DNA from 4 places in the Acinetobacter sp. CAU_H_S139_7 genome. Region 4 is predicted to be linked to each of the others. Evidence: predicted binding sites of a transcription regulator. Region 4 holds the regulator's gene; each other region holds the start of a gene.

What was found. The regulator PhoB, encoded in region 4, activates phosphate uptake and scavenging genes when phosphate is short. The targets are predictions, from matches to a motif close to TGTCATNAANCTGTCATAA.
Region 1: a site for PhoB is predicted at 1,005-1,023, ahead of AC4MC0_RS09255 (porin). Genes of this name have one in related genera too.
Region 2: a site for PhoB is predicted at 1,108-1,126, ahead of AC4MC0_RS05155 (NAD(+) kinase). Genes of this name have one in related genera too.
Region 3: a site for PhoB is predicted at 1,242-1,260, ahead of AC4MC0_RS12180 (inorganic phosphate transporter). Genes of this name have one in related genera too.

What each region holds. Positions count from the first base shown of each region.
Region 1 covers NZ_CM178651.1:1,887,804-1,890,014, reverse strand. The annotation lists gene AC4MC0_RS09255 (porin) at 1-867, opposite strand, end outside; gene AC4MC0_RS09250 (HIT family protein) at 1,239-1,652, opposite strand; gene AC4MC0_RS09245 (YARHG domain-containing protein) at 1,683-1,952, opposite strand.
Region 2 covers NZ_CM178651.1:1,042,828-1,045,038, reverse strand. The annotation lists gene AC4MC0_RS05160 (YeaC family protein) at 1-103, opposite strand, end outside; gene AC4MC0_RS05155 (NAD(+) kinase) at 107-1,045, opposite strand; gene mrcB (penicillin-binding protein 1B) at 1,197-2,211, shown strand, end outside.
Region 3 covers NZ_CM178651.1:2,491,901-2,494,111, forward strand. The annotation lists gene AC4MC0_RS12180 (inorganic phosphate transporter) at 1-1,195, opposite strand, end outside; gene metH (methionine synthase) at 1,623-2,211, shown strand, end outside.
Region 4 covers NZ_CM178651.1:93,700-95,910, forward strand. The annotation lists gene phoR (phosphate regulon sensor histidine kinase PhoR) at 1-704, opposite strand, end outside; gene phoB (phosphate regulon transcriptional regulator PhoB) at 714-1,424, opposite strand; gene AC4MC0_RS00440 (TetR/AcrR family transcriptional regulator) at 1,639-2,211, opposite strand, start outside.

The DNA.
Region 1 (2,211 bases), 1.8 Mb from region 4:
GTATGCCGCTGTTACACCAAACGCATCTTCTTGTAAGCCTTTATAAGAAGTTACAACAGCAGGAGTACCTTTCGTTACAGTAACAGTATCATCAGTTGGTTGGGCAGTTTGCCATAAAGCACCCAATACTAAACCACTAGCACCCATTGCGCCCAAGTCTAAAGAACCTGTTACACGCACAGCATCGGTATAAATACCAGTTAAATCTGAGTAAGCATTGAATTTTGAAGCGATCGCACGGTTTGCAGCAACTGCAGCAGCTAAGCCCATATCTTTGTTTTCATACGTAAGAGATGCTGAAACACCATCACCGAAACCATCACGGCTGCCTTCTTTACCTTTAGCAGTGCTGTCTGCAGCTTCTGATTCTTCACCTTGTTGGAACATGATGTTAAATGCTAAGCCACCCAGTAATTTTTTATCAGTCTCAAAACCAATTACGTTAGTTAAGCGATCTTCACCAACAAGAACTTTAGTCATGTCAAGTTCATTGTGATCGTTAAAAATATCTTGGTTATTACCAGCTGCAGTTTTGAAGTAAGAATCGTATTGACCAACTTTTAAAGTTGCAACGCCGTTAGATTTAATACCGACAAAACGGTTACGGTTTTTAAAAACATCATCGCCATCTGCCCAAATTTCCCATTCGGCTAAATAAACTGCTGATAAATTGTCAGTTAATTTTTCTTCGCCCTTAACACCAATACGTGAAGCATTTGAATTTACTTTTGTTACGCTTTCATCTTTAAAGCCGTTGTTGTCAATATTGTCCAAAGTCACACTGAGCTTACCATACAATGTTGGTGCTGCTTGCGCTGCATTCATGGCTAAAGTTGCTACAGTAGCAGCAAGAAGCAATTTTTTCATTGAGATTTCTCCAGAACACTTTTAAAAATGGCATTCGCCTTGCTTTCTTATTTAGTTAGCTTGTGTACAAAAAGTTACACAAGCTCACCAACTTGCTAAGCAGTATCTGTAAACTTTGTGACATTGAAGTGAAGAAAAAATTACAATTTGATGACAGGTAATAAAATGTAATAAATAGACTTCTTGCGTTAGTGACATTTTAATCACCCGAAAGCTATATTTTATGAGGTTTTAGTCAATTCAAAAATTAGATAAAACTATATTTTCGCAAGAGGTCTAATAATTGTGATTTATTTTTAAGTATTTGAATTTTATTTAAATAAAAAATGGAGCAGCTGCTCCATTCATTTTGTATGACACTTTTGAAATATTTAAAGTGCTGCTTTAATTTTTTCCGCTTGGGCTTTAATTTTTTCTTGATCGCCCATTTGTGCAGCATGTTTCCCAAGTTGATGAACCGAGGTTGGAATTAAATGGAAATGTACATGGGGAACGGTTTGCCCAGCAGCCGCTCCAGACAGTTGCATGAGAACAATCCCTTTGGCATCCAAACCGACTTCAATGGCTTTTGCTACTTTTTGTACCACTTGAATGGTGTAGGCAGCAGCATCGGCAGGGAGATCGAGTAAAGTTACCGCAGGTGTTTTGGGTATGACTAAAGTATGACCGTCTGCTTGAGGCATAATATCCATGAATGCAAGAACTTGGTCATCTTCATATACTTTTATGGCTGGAAGTTCACCACGTAAAATCCGTGCAAAAATGTTTTGCTCATCGTAAGCCATGTCTATTCCTTAAGTTTCGCTTAAACTGATTTACTTACAGTTTAATTCTTTTTGACGTTCTTTAATCGCGTCAAGACGTTGTTGCTCTTTTTCAGAGAATTTCGGTTTAGTGGTGTAGCAATTATCATTGCCAAATTTTGCTTTCGCTTCAGGGTCCTTAAAACAGAAACCTTTAGATGCATAAATGACATCATGATCATCTTTTAATTTTTGACACTCTTGCTCAGGTGATGCCGCAAAACTTTGCGCCCCGATTAATGTTGCAAGACTGGCAAAAACAGCTACAGTCAACTTTTTCATGAGAATTTCCTCAGTTTGTAACATTGTATGTAGTCACGCTATTACTTTATAGGGGTTTGTTCTGTTTATTCAATGGTGAGTTCTTACTCAATTGTAATTTTACTTCATAATTGCTGCATATAATACATAAAATTTATATATATCAATAGCTTTTTAAATACCAGATAGAAATGGATATTTCAGTTTTTTATGTAATTTAGCCTATTTCTACAACTTTTTTAGGCTCTAACACTTTTAAATTTCATTGAGAGGGTCACAG
Region 2 (2,211 bases), 950 kb from region 4:
CAGTCAACGCAACGCCATTCGGCCATTTACCAATTTCTACAGCTGTTTTTAAACGCTCAACAATATCGGCATCTAAAATAGAAAGCATCTGTTCAATATTCATGATTTAATCCTGTTGAAAAGAGTCAAAATCTTGGTTCCAACCGAGTTTAGTACGGCATGACATATAAAAATCATAACCCGGTGGATGTAATAAATTCAGTTTAAAGGGGTGCTTACGAATATGTAAGCTATCACCCACATTGAGTGAAACACTGTGTTGACCATCGGCACTGACCATCGGCAAGACACGGTTTTCACGAATCAGAAGCTTAATTTCACTATGACCACCCACCACAATCGGGCGTGAAGACAAAGTATGTGGATGCATCGGTACCAAAGCAATCGCATCCATCCCCGGATGCACGATTGGGCCACCACCTGACAACGAATAAGCGGTTGAACCCGTAGGCGTCGATACAATCAAACCATCACTGTGTTGACGGTAGACATATTGACCATCGATATTGAGTTCGAAGTCAATCATATGCACCGACTTGCCCGAGTGTAATACCACATCGTTTAGCGCAATAGCATCATAAATCGTCTCGCCCTTTGAGCGAATTTCCATTTCCAATAAGAAACGACGATCTAACTGAAACTCACCTTTTAAGACTTGATCGAGCTTAAAAATCACTTCAGTCGGCTTGATGTCGGTTAAAAAACCCAAACGCCCTCGGTTTACACCCATTACAGGGGTATTAAATTTAACCAAGGCACGTGCAGCATGCAGAAGTGAGCCATCTCCGCCCACCACAATCACCAAATCGACCACTTCACCCAGAAGCGCACGACTCACCGTTTGCGTGTTTTTATAAGGAACCAGTTCAGCGGTTTGCGCATCAAAAACGGGATGTAACCCTAAGCTGAGTAGATGATCATGAATAAGACATAAGGTTTCGACAACTGAAGACTTATCTGGACGTCCAATTAAGCCTATGTTTCGAAATGTTTTATGTGAAATTTGCACCTGCAACATCGCTCCGCTACGATTCCCGCCTATCATAACATTATTTATTTAAATTGATTCAAAAACTAAAGTGACTGCTGCTACACGCGGAATTGTCTATATTTCAGTTTGTTCACAGTTTAATTATTGCAAATTAGCGAAAAGCTTCGCATGATTAGCACAATTTCTCAGGATCTTATTCGTATTTATGAAGTCAGAACGTGGCATAGGTTTAATTGCACTGATCTTTTGCATCTTAGTCATTGCAGCATTCTTGGTGTTTAGTATTTATTTAATAAGACTCGACTCCGTTGTACGTGACAAGTTTGAAGGCAAGCGCTGGGATATTCCTGCGAAGGTATTCGCACGCCCGCTCGAAGTGTATACCAATGCCCCTGTCAGTCAGGCTGACTTCACTCAAGAGTTAAAACTTTTGGGCTATAAGTCCTCGGAAAACTATACCAAATCAGGGAACTTTGTCAGTTCTGGCAATGAGCTATATGTACACACTCGTGGCTTTGACTTCGGTGATAGTGTCGAGCCTGAACAAGTGCTTAAAGTCACCTTTGCCAATGAGCAAGTGGCTGAAGTCAGTGCAACTAAACCCTCATCTACAGGGATTGCACGTTTAGAGCCGATGCTGATTGGCGGGATTTATCCGCAGCATAATGAAGACCGTGTCCTGATTAAACTCGACAAAGTCCCTAAGCCTTTAATTGAGGCTTTAATTGCAACAGAAGATCGTAATTTCTATAGTCACCACGGCGTTTCAATTCGTGGTACGGCACGTGCGATTGTGAGTAATGTCACGGGTGGAAAACGTCAAGGTGGTTCAACACTGACCCAACAGTTGGTGAAAAACTTCTACCTCACCCCTGAAAAAACTATTAAGCGTAAAGTAAATGAAGCATTTATGGCTTTATTGGTCGAGTTTCACTATGACAAAGATGAAATCTTAGAAGCCTATCTCAATGAAGTGAACCTCGGGCAAAACGGCAACTATTCTATTAATGGCTATGGTTTGGCTTCGCAGTTTTACTTCGGCATGCCTTTGCGTGAGCTAAATATTGCGCAACAAGCTTATTTGGTGGGTTTGGTACAAGGTCCAACCTTATATAACCCTTGGCGTAACCTAGAAGCTGCAAAAAAGCGTCGTAATATTGTTTTAAACAACATGTTGGTCATGGGCTATCTAACCCAAGAACAATACGAAACTGAAACAG
Region 3 (2,211 bases), 1.3 Mb from region 4:
CTGGCAGTTGATCCGCTTTATCCAAACGTTTGAACGCTGTCGTGCTTAAGTACATGTCATTACGTAGTGCAGAAACTTCAGCTTCAGGAATATCTTTAAGATCTCCATAATGGCCAACACGCTCACCCAAATGATCTGTCAAACTGGCTAAAGCAGGTACGACTTCTGGGGTCATTTCTTTGGTTTGAATATATTGCGTGATCACCATACGGGCTTTTTCATCTGCAATATCGTTATGATTCGGATAAATCACAGCCGCAGTTTGATCTGAAAGTTGAGCAAATGACTGAATATGCTGTGAATCTAAATTCTTATTTAAAGAATAAGCCAAAGGCACAATACCAATCAAAATCAGCATGATTAGACCCATACCTTTTTGACCGTCATTTGAACCGTGCGCAAAACTTACACCTGTGCAAGTAAAAATCAAAATGGCACGAATCAGTGGCGGTGGTGGTTTGTTGCCTTCAGGTGGTTGGAATAGTTCCAGTTGTTTCTTAAAGATTTTTTTCACCAATAAGAACAACACTGCTGCAAAAGCAAAACCGATCATAGGTGAAAACAGTAAAGCTTTACCGACTTTAATCACCTGATCCATATCGACACCCGAAGCACCACTGCCTGAATGCATCAGGTAGTTCATGATGCCCACACCCAAGATTGAACCGATCAAAGTATGTGAACTCGATGCTGGAATACCCAAGAACCATGTGCCCAAGTTCCACAAAATCGCAGCAATCAACATGGCAAACACCATGGCAAAACCTGCACCTGAGCTGACATTCATAATCAACTCAACGGGCAGTAGCGCAATAATACCGTAAGCCACTGCACCACTTGCGACCATAACCCCAAGGAAGTTACAGAAACCAGCCCACATCACCGCAACAGGCGCAGACAGTGCATTGGTATAAATGACCGTTGCAACCGCATTGGCAGTGTCGTGGAAGCCATTTACAAACTCAAAACCCAAAGCAATGAACAACGCCGTCGCTAAAAGGATTAAAGAGTAAAGATTCAGTGCAGGAACATGCGATAAGTCAGCAGAAAGCTGAAAGCCAATATAAATTAGCGTTGAAATAATGACCGTTAAAAACACCGGCATAAAAAATTTCGGTGTAGGTACGTGCACATTCGTCGACTTGACCTGTGTCACGTGCACCTGATCTTGGACGGGAGGAATATTAGAATTCATGCAGACGGCTAAAGAGGATATCAATATCCCCTATTGTTCAATTTAATTGTGACAATTATATGACAAATGCGTGTCACTTGAAGCCAATTTTTTCATAATTGGCTTATTTTAGATCAGCAGTAAATCGCTTATAAGCCTTGAACACACTGTACTGGCTCAAAATTTAATTTTTCACTGCGGATTAAGCTGAATTATTTTCTTACATTTGGCTGTGCTGTCTGTAACAATCTGCTCCAATCAATATTTTTTCATCTCTATTTCTTATGATCTATTAACATAGCGGGTCTATATTTCACTTTCGTGAAAACTAAAGCTAAATCAGCCTTTTTTATTTGCCATATAGCCAATACCACTTGAATTAGGCATCAATCAACCTGCTTTTCTGCTAAAATATTGCACGTTTTGAAAACCTGTTTGTGAGTTTTGAATGTCTACACTTGCCACCTTAAAAGCACTTCTTGCCGAGCGCATCCTTATTATCGATGGTGCGATGGGTACCATGATTCAGCGTCACAAGCTCGAAGAAGAAGATTATCGTGGTGAACGCTTTGTAGATTGGGCTTCTGACCTCAAAGGCAATAATGACCTTTTGGTACTGACTCAGCCACAAATTATCCAAGGCATTCATGAAGCGTACCTCGATGCAGGTGCAGACATTATTGAAACCAACAGCTTTAACGGCACACGCGTTTCAATGTCGGATTACCACATGGAAGATCTCGTTCCCGAGATCAACCGCGAAGCGGCACGCTTAGCCAAAGCCGCTTGTGAAAAATATTCAACCCCAGACAAACCTCGTTTTGTTGCAGGCGTACTTGGTCCAACTTCACGTACTTGTTCAATTTCACCAAATGTAAATGATCCTGCGTTCCGTAACATCACCTTTGACGAACTCAAAGAAAACTACATTGAAGCAACGCATGCCTTAATCGAAGGTGGTGCAGACATCATCTTGATTGAAACCGTATTCGATACCTTAAACTGTAAAGCTGCGATCTTTGCAGTCAAGGAAGTGT
Region 4 (2,211 bases):
TCATGTGAAATGTTATCGACAAAGTCTTTACGCATTTGTTCGAGATTGTGCATGCGGGTCACGTCATAGGCGACCAGTAAGCGACTTTCACCACCAAAACGGGTCATTTTGACTTGAACATAATGTTCATCAAAACTGGATGACTTCATTTTTAAGCCATCTGGTGCCGCATCAATATTATTGTAATAATCCACAAAACTCGGTTGGCGTAATAAAGTCAAAATATTACGGCCACGGTCATTTTGTTCGATGCCCAATAACCGTTCTGCAGCAGGGTTCCACCATTCAATTTGTTGCATGTCATCAATCAGCACCACGGCTTCTTGCAAAGCGACCAATGATGACTGTGCCCGATCAATCAACCCAACCATTTCCGCTTGTACAATCCGTTCTTGGCGCTGTGCACGATAAACATTGAACAATAATGCCCCCCAAATGCCCCCAAGGTTGGGTGGAACTTCGTAGGGACGATTGGAAATCCAGTCATTGACCAAATACAAAGAGCGCATTTGCAGAATGAAAAAAACGGCAAAGGCAAAGGAGATACACGTCCAAAAATAACCAACGCCAAAACCAATCAAGCTTGCAATCAGCAAGAAAAAGGCAAGGAGACGTAAGTCCTGTTTGGCAAAGCCCCATAAACTGCTGTATCGCGTTTTTTTATGCTCGCGCGCAAGTTCAGGGACCGGGTAGGGTTCATACATAAAACAAAATTAACCTAGGGCGATATCCGCACGTGTAGAGAATCGATAGCCTGTACCGCGAACTGTTTGCACAAAGCGATCTGCCGCATAAGGCTCAAGCACTTTACGTAAACGGCGAATATGCACGTCGATGGTACGGTCTTCAATATACACGTTTCCACCCCAGACTTGGTCAAGAAGTTGTGCACGGGTGTAGGCACGCTCAGGATGAGTCATGAAGAAGGCCAGTAAACGATACTCGGTTGGTCCCATGTCGAGGAAATTATTGCCAAAGCTGACCCGTTGGCTGACAGGGTCTAAGATTAAGCCATTGGCATCAATCGATTTTTCACCGCTGAGCGCATTAGCGCGGCGTAAAACGGCTTTAATGCGTGAAACCAATTCACGGGTCGAAAACGGTTTGGTCATGTAGTCATCTGCACCAGCGTCCAGACCTTGTACTTTATGGTCTTCTTCACCACGTGCCGTGAGCATAATCACTGGAATTTCAGAGAGATTTTCATCGCGCTTGAGACGGCGACATAAATCTACGCCACTGACGCCACCAGGCATCATCCAGTCGAGCAAGATCAAAGCAGGACGCTGATCCACAATCATTTGGTGGGCTTGTTTTGCATCTTCGGCTTGTAAGCATTGAAAGCCTGCCATATCCAACGAGGTGTGAATCATTTCTCGAATGGGAAGTTCATCATCGACGATTAAAATGTAGTCATCTTTCACAACGCAATATCCTATTGTAGGTAACGGCAGGCCGTTTTAATTTTATGACAGGCTTATTACAAAGATTAATTATGACAGTATCATTGCAAAAAACAGACGATTGATGAAATTTGCAAAAAAATGTGACAAAAAATCGTCATATTGGGATTCAAAATTAATGGAAGTTTAATCTAAATTGCATTCGAAAATGCCGATCTCATCCAAGTGAAAAGTCTTAGACATCCAATTTTTCCCGTGCATTCGGGTCAGAAAAGGTTTCTAGGAGTGAAATAAACACAATACGGCTGGAGGTTAAAACTTCTTCAAAGGATTGTTTAAACCCACTGACCACCCAACGGATCGCAATTTGCGTAACATAGCCATTGAGGCCTGTGGCGACCAGCGAAATTTCTCGTTCGGAACGATTAATTTGCGGCATCATCAGCATCACAAAGGCCTGAATCATTCGGTCAAAACGGGTCATGGTTTCATGAATGGTGGCTTGGTTATGTAATTCTTGGACCAACATTGCATCGATATAAATAATACGCGCCATGCGGGGATTGTCTTTTAAGGTAGTGAGTAAGGCACGCAGTCCTGCATCAATCATTTTGTGTGGATCTGAAGAGGCTTGCATGATGGCTTGCATGACATTGTGCTGTAACTCATCGATCAGCTTTAAAAAAATGGTTTGAAACAGCTGCTCACTTTTTTTAAACGACTCATAAAAATAACGTTCAGTAAGTTTGGCTTCATTACAAATATCTTTCACCGTCACGGCAAAAAAGCCGTGAGTACCGTAGGCTTC